DNA from 2 places in the Enterobacter sp. ECC-175 genome. Region 1 is predicted to be linked to the other one. Evidence: predicted binding sites of a transcription regulator. Region 1 holds the regulator's gene; the other holds the start of a gene.
The links. Region 1 encodes Fur, which represses iron uptake genes when iron is present. Its sites were predicted from a motif close to ATAATAATGAGAACNACTATCAA; they were not measured.
Positions count from the first base shown of each region.

Region 1 (5,284 bases):
AGCGGTATCAGCCTGTATAAAGCGGCGGCAAAATTTAAATACGGCCCGGCGTGGGCTCGCGCGGGCTACATTCAGCCAACCGGCCAAACGCTGTTAGCCCCGCACTGGAGCTTTATGCCTGGTACTTACCAGGGGGCGGAAGCCGGGGCGAACTTTGACTACGGTGATGCGGGTGCGTTGAGCTTCTCCTACATGTGGACCAATGAGTACAAAGCGCCGTGGCACATTGAGATGGACAAGTTCTACCAGAACGACCGCAAGACTAAGGTTGATTACCTGCACTCGCTCGGTGCCAAATACGATTTCAAGAATGATCTGGTGCTTGAAGCAGCATTTGGTCAGGCAGAAGGCTTTGTCGATCAATACTTTGCCAAAGCCAGCTACAAGTTTGACGTCGCGGGCTCTCCGCTTTCAACCAGCTATCAGTTCTACGGGGCGCGCGATAAGGCCGACAACAACACCATTAATGATATCTACGACGGCACGGCCTGGCTGCAGGCGCTGACCTTTGGCTATAAGGTGGCCGAGGTAGTGGATTTGCGCCTGGAAGGGACGTGGGTGAAGGCGGAAGGGCAGCAGGGCTACTTCCTGCAGCGCATGACGCCAACCTACGCCTCCTCAAACGGTCGTCTCGACATCTGGTGGGATAACCGCTCAGACTTTAACGCCAACGGTGAAAAGGCGGTGTTCTTCGGGGCGATGTATGACCTCAAAAACTGGGATCTGTCGGGCTGGGCCGTCGGTGCGTCCTATGTTTACGCCTGGGATGCAAAACCGGCCGACTGGTTTATCAACGCCGCAGGCCAGCGTGAAGACTACGCGTCCAACAAAATCAAAGAGTCTGCGTACAGCCTTGATGCGATGTACACCGTACAGGACGGCCGTGCGAAGGGCACCATGTTCAAACTGCACTTCACTCAGTACGACAACCACTCCGATATCCCAAGCTGGGGCGGTGGTTACGGCAACATCTTCCAGGATGAGCGCGACGTGAAGTTCATGGTTATCGCCCCATTCACTATCTTCTGATAAACGCTCTGGCGGGCTAAGGCCCGCCGGAATGGAGACGGCTATGTTTAAGAAAATCGTACTTGTCGCGGTGATGACCGCCGGGCTTGCGGCCTGCGCAACCTCACCGGGGCCGAAAGAGGATTCGCGTCTAAAAGAGGCGTACAGCGCCTGTATCAATACCGCGCAAGGCTCGCCAGAAAAAATCGAGGCCTGTCAAAGCGTGCTGAACGTGCTGAAAAAAGAGAAGGCGCACGAGCAGTTTGCCACGCAGGAGAGCGTTCGCGTGATGGATTACCAGGCCTGCATCCAGGCGCGTAAAACCGGAAACGATCAGGAAGTGGCGAAGCGCTGCGATAAAATCTGGCAGGAAATTCGCAGCAACAATAACTAATGCGCTGTATTCACGCCCGGTGGCGCTGCGCTTACCGGCCTGCAAAGGTGTCACAGCCCCTCAGGCCCGGTAAGCGCAGCGCCACCGGGCTTTTTTAGGCAAAAAAAAAGCCAACCTCGCGGCTGGCTCAGAGTATGAATACGGATTATTTGGCGTCGTGTGCGCGGTCGTTCTCGCGGCAATCGCCTTCAGCGCAGTGACCATACAGGTACAGGCTGTGGTTGGTGAGGCGGATACCATGACGCGCAGCGATTTCACGCTGGCGTGATTCGATGGAATCATCGCTAAATTCAATAACCTTGCCGCAGTCGAGGCAGATCAGGTGATCGTGGTGGTGCTGCTGAGTCAGTTCGAAAACAGATTTACCGCCTTCGAAATTATGACGGGTAACAATGCCCGCGTCATCAAACTGGTTCAGCACACGATAGACGGTTGCCAGGCCAATTTCTTCACCCATATCGATAAGACGCTTGTAAAGGTCTTCCGCACTGACATGGTGATTGTCTGGCCCCTGAAGCACTTCAAGGATTTTTAACCGAGGAAGCGTTACTTTCAGGCCAGCCTTCTTTAATGCGGTATTGTTGTCAGTCATGCGGAATCTGTCCTGTTGCTAAACGATTCACTTCAAAAGAAGAAGTGACAGAGAATGCACTTGGGATAATGCGTCTCATTATAGAACTGCCACGCCTAAATGAAAACTGCAAGTCTCAAGCAAAATATGCTTATAAAAATGGGGTATCACCAACAAACTTGTTCGATGGAGCCCACGTTTTACCAGGGGGATATTGTACAGGTCTGAACGGAAAAGTTAAAAGTTTGTAGCAATTAATTTAATCGGTTTGACCTGGACAACGGGCGCAACCGGAGTCGCGCCGCAGGGATATCAGGCGTTGAGGATGTCGTCCAGGTTCAGCTCTTCACGAACCTGCTTCACCCATTTTTCAACGCGTTCGGCGGTCAGTTCTGGCTGACGGTCTTCGTCAATGGCCAGGCCAACAAAGTGGTCGTCATCAGCCAGGCCTTTGGAGGCTTCAAAGTGATAGCCCGCGGTTGGCCAGTGGCCAACAATAGCCGCGCCGCGCGGCTCAATGATGTCGCGGATAGTACCCAGCGCATCACAGAAATACTCCGCGTAGTCTTCCTGATCGCCGCAGCCGAACAGGGCGACCAGCTTGCCGTTAAAGTCCACTTCTTCAAGCGTAGGGAAGAAATCATCCCAGTCGCACTGCGCTTCACCATAGTACCAGGTCGGGATGCCCAGCAGCAGGATGTCATAGCCTTCGAGATCTTCTTTGCTGCTCTTGGCGATGTCGTGCACATCGGCAACGTCTTTACCGAGCTGTTTTTGAATGTTTTTTGCGATGTTTTCGGTATTGCCGGTGTCACTGCCGAAGAAAATGCCGATGATTGCCATGAGTAAAATAACCTCTTGAAACTTAATAGTATGGTGGCGCAAATTGTCCACGGATAAGGGCAATAATAGCAGAACACGCAACCCTGCGGAAACAGCTATCGCGCAGGACTGCACTCTGTGCTACATGAAAAGAGAGATTTGGGGGATTTTCAGACTTTTACTTTAGCGCGAAGCGTATCAAGCTGGGCGATCAGCATCGCTTCGATCAGCTCGCTGCGGCTAATGTTGCGTGCTTCAGCCAGCTCGTTAAGCGCATCAACCGCGTCAGCGTTAAGCTTCAGTTCGACACGCTTAAGCCCACGATTTTTATCGCGTTTAAGCTGGTTGCGTTTATTAATACGCAGCTGTTCGTCACGCGAGAGCGGATTCGTTTTCGGTCGTCCCGGTCGACGCTCATTCGCGAACAGATCTAGTGTCGTACGGTCCGTTTGTTCTTTGGCCATGATTCTGAGACTTCGGGGGAAACACGCCGCCCTGCTAAAGCCCGGGCGATAAGCGCGCCATCATACATCAGCGAAAACGACACGCCAACGACTGGAAGCCCGCAGCCTTCCAGTCGCTGACTTTTTAATCAATTCGCAGTATCAGTGAGATAGCGACGGATGGCGCGCAGGACGGCGTCCGGTTTTTCCGCGTGAACCCAGTGTCCAGCTCCGGCAATCACGTGGGCTCGCGCCTGAGGGAATTGCGCCAGCAGCGCGTCGCGGTACGCGTCGGTGACATAAGGCGAGTTACCGCCGCGGATAAAGAGGGCAGGGTGCGGCCAGGCGGGAACACTTTCCCAACCCACAATGTGAGAATACTGATCCCACAGAACGGGAACATTAAAGCGCCACTGGCCGTCAACAAACGATTTCAGCAGAAACTGCACCACGCCTTCCTCATCAAGATGCTCGCGCATCACGGTGGCGGCCTGTTGGCGAGTGGAAACACCCTCCTCGGTCACCGCATTGATGGCGGCAAAAATCTCGTCGTGGCGGCGAACGTCGTAATCCACGGGCGCGACGTCGATGACCACCAGACCGCTGATTCGCTCGGGCGCGAGCGCGGTCAGCGCCATCACCGCTTTACCGCCCATGGAATGCCCGATGAGCGTCGCTTTTTCCAGGCTATGTGCATCCAGCGTGTCCAGCAGATCCTGCGCCATCGCCGCGTAGGTCATCTCCTCCGCGCGACCGGAAAGGCCGTGATTGCGCATGTCGACCTGCAAAATATCATGATCGACCACCAGATCGCGCGCCAGCACGCCCAGGTTATCGAGGCTGCCAAAAAGCCCGTGAACCAGGACAATGGGGGGATTATTGTTCGGCGATTGCGCAGATAGCGCTCGGGTATTCAATTTCATGGCAAAGTTCTTTTTTTACGTATGTCAGGTTAGGGTATCATGTTCACCATTCTGCCGCCCGGCTGCAAGGTTCCAGTTTAATCCGACTTTTGCCGCCAACCTGGTTTGACGCTATCCGCTGTTGGGATTTGCTCCTATAATCCCAACGACTTGTATTCAGATAAGATATCGCACTGGATTAAGATGAAAACAATCGAAGTTGATGACGAACTCTATCAGTATATCGCCAGCCAAACGCGGCATATCGGGGAGAGCGCGTCAGACATTTTACGGCGCATGCTTAAAATTTCCGCCGCCGCACAGCCCGCAACGTCCGCGCCAAAAGAGGTTGCGCCTCAGCCTGGCGTAAATGCGTCAGCAAAACCTGCCGCGACGCCAGTAAAAGATAAAGTCCGCGCGGTGCGCGAGCTGCTGCTGTCTGACGAATATGCGGAACAGAAAAAAGCGGTTAACCGCTTTATGCTGGTGCTGTCTACACTCTACTCACTGGATAACAAAGCGTTTGCTGAAGCGACCGAATCGCTCCACGGCCGTACCCGCGTGTACTTCGCCGGCGACGAGCAGACGCTGCTGCAAAACGGCAATCAAACCAAACCTAAACATGTCCCGGGCACACCTTACTGGGTCATCACCAATACCAATACGGGCCGCAAGTGCAGCATGGTTGAACACATCATGCAGTCTATGCAGTTCCCTGCGGAATTGATTGAGAAGGTTTGCGGTACAATTTAACCCTTGCATCAGAAGGACCAGGCAATGGCAAATCACAGCCGTGCAGGCCAACCTGCACAACAAAGCGATTTGATTAACGTCGCTCAGCTGACCGCACAGTACTACGTGCTGAAACCGGTCGTGGGCAACGCAGAACACGCAGTGAAGTTTGGTACATCTGGCCACCGCGGCAGCGCGGCGCGCCACAGCTTTAACGAGCCGCACATTCTGGCCATTGCCCAGGCCATCGCGGAAGAGCGCGCTAAAAACGGCGTCACCGGTCCGTGCTACGTTGGGAAAGATACTCACGCCCTGTCTGAACCGGCGTTCATTTCCGTACTGGAAGTGCTGGCCGCGAACGGCGTAGACGTGATTGTCCAGGAGAATAACGGCTTCACGCCAACCCCGGCGG
Region 1 covers NZ_CP143776.1:1,889,620-1,894,903, forward strand. The annotation lists gene chiP (chitoporin) at 1-1,029, shown strand, start outside; gene chiQ (ChiQ/YbfN family lipoprotein) at 1,073-1,402, shown strand; gene fur (ferric iron uptake transcriptional regulator) at 1,548-1,994, opposite strand; gene fldA (flavodoxin FldA) at 2,286-2,816, opposite strand; gene ybfE (LexA regulated protein) at 2,966-3,259, opposite strand; gene ybfF (esterase) at 3,388-4,161, opposite strand; gene seqA (replication initiation negative regulator SeqA) at 4,345-4,893, shown strand; gene pgm (phosphoglucomutase (alpha-D-glucose-1,6-bisphosphate-dependent)) at 4,918-5,284, shown strand, end outside.

Region 2 (5,284 bases), 2.0 Mb from region 1:
GCGGGGCCTGACGGAAAAAATGCTCACCGATGCCAACCTGAATAGCCTGCACCTGCTCAATGAGATGGCGCACGCGCGCGGGCAAACCATGGCACAAATGGCGCTGAGCTGGCTGCTGAAGGACAATCGCGTGACGTCGGTGCTGATCGGTGCCAGCCGACCGGAGCAGTTGGAAGAGAACGTTCAGGCGCTGAACAAGCTGCGCTTTACGGAAGAAGAGCTGAAGCGGATCGACCAGCACGTCGCGGACGGAGAGCTGAATTTATGGCAGGCGTCGTCGGATAAATAGAAAAGGAATTTCCCCCTCACCCCGGCCCTCTCCCCATAGGGGAGAGGGAGAAAGGCCGCACCGAGCAGTCCCCTCTCCCCTATGGGGAGAGGGTTAGGGTGAGGGGTAATAATTGTAATTCACTTACTTCTTACTGATCTTATCCAGGTACCCCATCACGAATGCCGACAGCACAAACGTCAGGTGGATAATCACGTACCACATCAGCTTGTTGTCCGGGACGTTCTTCGCATCCATAAACACGCGCAGCAAATGGATGGACGAAATCGCCACGATCGACGCGGCAACTTTGTTTTTCAGCGACGAGGCATCCATTTTGCCCAGCCAGTTGAGCTTTTCTTTACGCTCGTCGATATCCAGCTGGGAGACGAAGTTTTCATAGCCGGAGAACATCACCATCACCAGCAGCCCGCCCACCAGCGTCATATCAACCAGCGACAGCAGCACCAGAATTAAATCGGCTTCCGCAATGGAGAAGATGTTCGGCAGGACGTGAATGATTTCCTGGAAGAATTTGATCGTCAGCGCGATCAGCGCCAGCGAAAGGCCAAAATAGACGGGGGCAAGTATCCAGCGCGAGGCGTACATTGCATTTTCAAAGAAGCGTTCCATAAAGTCCTGTCAGCAAACGAAACCAGTGCGCAGTATATCTCAACGGCGCTCACTGTTTGCAACAACTAACCAACAAAAACCCTACACATCGTCAGGATTAACCTCCGGGCGCGCATACTCTGGCCACACCAACGCCACCAGCTCCGGATAAGCCTCAAGGCTAAACTCGCGAAAACACTGGCGCAGGTTTAATACGTCCAGATCGGAGTGGGATACCTTTTCTCCGTTCAGACAGCGCTTTTTGATATTGTCATAATATTTATAGACCGCTGAATTGAGATCGCTACAGCGACGCTGCGCGTCAAACAAGCCCGGCGTGTCATTAATGTCTGACATGTTCATACGCTTTATTGTTGCGTGTAAAAAATCAATATATTCGTGATTAACCCGCCAGTACCAAACGGGTGTAACCGCGTTCATCAATAAGGAGAAATGGTCTTCACCTTCTTCTTTTGACATCGGCTCCGGTTGCGGCGTCGCGTGGGGCGCTTTTGATATCTGAGTTTTATTGAACTCATGCATCAAAAAAAGCACGCCTGCGGTCAATAATAGTAACGTTATGACCGTAAAGAAAATGCTGTTCATGGGTAGGCTCCATTTTTTTTGATTTTAAAATTGCCTCATGATATTGTCAACGAATCTCACGCCTTTATCAATCCCACCCTGTTGAAATTAAAGGAAATTAAAAATGTTGCCCGACAATCTTGTTCCGGCTAAGTACCACATCACGTCTGTGGAACAGCTTTCGACGGAAGCAGAAAAAGAGGCTAATTTCACTCAGGGGAAAAGAAAACTCTCCGATTATGAATCCGACATATTAATTGGCGTATCCCGAACGGGTAAGTCGCGTAATATGTTGCTGGAAGAGCACGACCGTCATATCAAAGAGCGCTTATTTCGCGCCATAAAAATTGAGGCCTTCGTCCACCTGCTTAACGATCTTCAGGCCGAGGGCGAAATAGATGCGCAAAAACTTAGCCAAATAATGACGGAAAAAACCCGAGAAATAAATGAAGCGGGCAATGAAATTTGGCTTAATCTAATTACGCGAGAAAAAAACACCCCCATTTTTTATCACCTGGGTGATGATTAAAATGAAACAAGCGCCAGATAATAATGACCATTTAACTTTAGATAACAAAAAAAGTGATGAATTTATCTTAAAGCAAAATCTTGAGGTATTACGAGACGCCAAAAATGCCGAAATGGCGCGCATCGCTCAGGATTTGGTTTCGATTCCGGCGGCCCTGGTGCGTTTGAAATGGCAGCATCGCCATGAAGTTTATGCGCTACAGGTGAAAGAAGAAATTTACGGTGCCGTGATGAACAGCATCATCGAACAGCGCCCCGAGCTGAAAGAGAAAATTTTGGGGCGGCTGGAGGCCAATTACCAGTATCTGCTGGCGCGAGAGACGGCCACCCTGCGCCTGACGCGCAAGCTCGCTGAGGGTAAGCACCGCACGTCGAACGTCACCTGCGTCGCGCTGGATGAGGACGCGCTGTCGAATAGCGGAGAAGGAAAGGATTTAAAGTAAGGCAAACAAAAAAGCTGGCTTTCGCCAGCTTTCGTGATTATTTCGCGGCCGCTTTCTCTTCGCCGACTAAACCAATTTTCAGGTAACCCGCCTGGTGTAGCGTATCCATCACCTTCATCATGGTTTCGTAATCGACGGTTTTATCCGCGCGGAAGAAGACGGTGGTGTCTTTCTTGCCGCCGGTAAGCTGCTCCAGCGCAGGAATAACGGACGCATCGGTGACCGGGTCATTGCCCAGGAACATCGATTTATCCGCTTTTACCGACAGGTAGATCGGCTTTTCCGGGCGCGGCTGCGGCTGGCTGGAAGAGGCCGGCAGATTGACCTTCACGTCAACGGTCGCCAGCGGCGCCGCCACCATGAAGATAATCAGCAAAACCAGCATGACGTCGATAAACGGCGTCACGTTGATTTCATGCATTTCGCCGTTATCGTCCAGGTTTTCGTTAAGACGCATCGCCATAGTTCATCAACCTACGCGCAGTTTAGACGCCGCGTGCACCGGCTTAACGGAGCTGGCGTTGAGGTCCAGATCGCGGCTTTGCAGCAGCAGAACCTGCGCCGCAACGTCGCCCAACGTGGCTTTATAGCTGCCGATCATCCGCGCGAAGATGTTGTAGATAACCACGGCCGGAATAGCGGCCACCAGGCCAATTGCCGTTGCCAGCAGCGCTTCCGCGATGCCCGGCGCAACGACGGCCAGGTTAGTGGTTTGCGTTTGCGCAATGCCGATAAAGCTGTTCATGATGCCCCAGACCGTACCAAACAGACCGACAAACGGGGAGATGGCGCCGATGGTCGCCAGATAACCGTTGCCGCGGCCCATGTGACGGCCCACGGCGGCAACGCGGCGCTCCAGGCGGAAGCCGGTACGTTCCTTGATGCCTTCGTTATCTTCACTGCCTGCGGAGAGTTCCAGCTCGTTCTGCGCTTCGTTCACCAGAAGAGAGGTCAGGCTTTTCGCGTGGAAGGATGAGGTCATGTCCGATGCCTGATCCAGAGAGCGGGCTTCGGCCAGCTGCTGCTGTTCGCGCTTGAGGCGGCGCTTCTGCGAAATAATCTCAACGCTCTTGCTGAAGAAGATAGCCCAGGTGATCACGGACGCCAGAATCAGGCCGATCATCACAATCTTAACCACGATGTCAGCATGCTGATACATGCCCCAAACGGAGAGGTCCGTCTGCATCAAATTATTACCCACTCTGTATCTCCAGGACGCAAATCACAAATTCTGAGCTAATAATATCAAAATGTCGCCGAATTGATAGTAGTTCTCATTAGTATTTGCATACTGCCGTAATTTTCGCTCACTTTCCTTGCGCTTACGCAGTAAAAATTTCTTATGCGGTTTTTTCATAACATTTTCTGCTTATTCGATAAGCATCCAGGTGCAGATTTTTTTAGTCGTGGTAGTCTGGACGTCCAGACGTATAAAAAAGGGTTGGCGAACATGACTAAGAAGCAGCTTGATACCACGCTGGTGCAGGCCGGACGCAGCAAAAAATACACTCAGGGATCGGTCAATAGCGTGATTCAGCGCGCCTCCTCGCTGGTGTTTGATACCGTTGAAGACAAAAAAATCGCCACGCGCAATCGTGCAAAAGGCGGGCTGTTTTACGGCCGTCGCGGCACGCTGACCCACTTTTCGCTGCAGGAAGCCATGTGCGAGCTGGAGGGCGGCGCGGGCTGCGCGCTGTTCCCCTGCGGCGCGGCGGCGGTCGCCAATACGATTCTGGCATTTGTCGAACAGGGCGACCATATCCTGATGACCAATACCGCCTACGAGCCAAGCCAGGACTTTTGCACCAAAATTCTCAGCAGGCTTGGCGTCACCACCGGCTGGTTTGACCCGCTCATCGGTGAAGGCATTGCCGAGCTGATTCAGCCGAACACGCGCATCGTGTTCCTGGAATCCCCCGGCTCCATCACCATGGAAGTGCACGACGTGCCCGCTATCGTGAAGGCCGTGCGCAGCAAAGCGCCTGAAGCCATCATCATGATCGACAACACCTGGGCGGCAGGCGTGCTGTTCAAGGCGCTGGATTTCGACATTGATATCTCAATTCAGGCCGCCACCAAATACCTGATTGGCCACTCTGACGGCATGATTGGTACTGCGGTTTCCAACGCGCGCTGCTGGGATCAGCTGCGTGAAAATGCCTACCTAATGGGGCAGATGGTCGACGCCGATACCGCCTACATGACCAGCCGCGGCATCCGCACGCTGGGCGTGCGCCTGCGTCAGCACCATGAAAGCAGCCTGAAGGTGGCGCAATGGCTGTCGCAGCATCCGCAGGTTGAGCGCGTTAACCACCCGGCGCTCCCCGGCAGCAAAGGCCATGCGTTCTGGCAGCGCGACTTTACCGGCAGCAGCGGGCTGTTCTCCTTCGTGCTGAAAAAGCGGCTCAGCAATGACGAGCTGGCAAGCTATCTGGATAACTTTGCCCTTTTCAGCATGGCCTATTCCTGGGGCGGGTTTGAGTCGCTGATTTTACCTAACCAGCCGGAGCAGATCGCCGCCCTTCGTCCGGATGGCGAAGTGGACTTCGACGGCACGCTGATTCGTTTACACATCGGTTTAGAAAATGTTGACGATCTTATTGCCGATTTAGCAGCAGGGTTTGAGCGTATCGTGTAGAGTGCAGCCTGAAATGTATTCTCTGGACGCTTTTGTGGACACTATTATCCAAATCCCCTGCGCGAGTTGCGCATGGGATCAATCCCAGAAGCGTCAACAGGGTGTACAATAGCGTCATATCCGCTGTTCCACAGGAAAGTCCATGGCTGTTATTCAAGATATTATCGCTGCGCTTTGGCAACACGATTTTGCCGCGCTGGCGGACCCGCA
Region 2 covers NZ_CP143776.1:4,462,232-4,467,515, forward strand. The annotation lists gene V1599_RS21090 (aldo/keto reductase) at 1-289, shown strand, start outside; gene V1599_RS21095 (TIGR00645 family protein) at 413-901, opposite strand; gene V1599_RS21100 (ESA_00282 family adhesion-associated protein) at 983-1,486, opposite strand; gene V1599_RS21105 (hypothetical protein) at 1,590-1,994, shown strand; gene V1599_RS21110 (cytoplasmic protein) at 1,996-2,436, shown strand; gene exbD (TonB system transport protein ExbD) at 2,474-2,899, opposite strand; gene exbB (tol-pal system-associated acyl-CoA thioesterase) at 2,906-3,637, opposite strand; gene metC (cystathionine beta-lyase) at 3,887-5,074, shown strand; gene yghB (DedA family general envelope maintenance protein YghB) at 5,217-5,284, shown strand, end outside.
Region 2: a site for Fur is predicted at 3,698-3,720, ahead of exbB (tol-pal system-associated acyl-CoA thioesterase). Genes of this name have one in related genera too.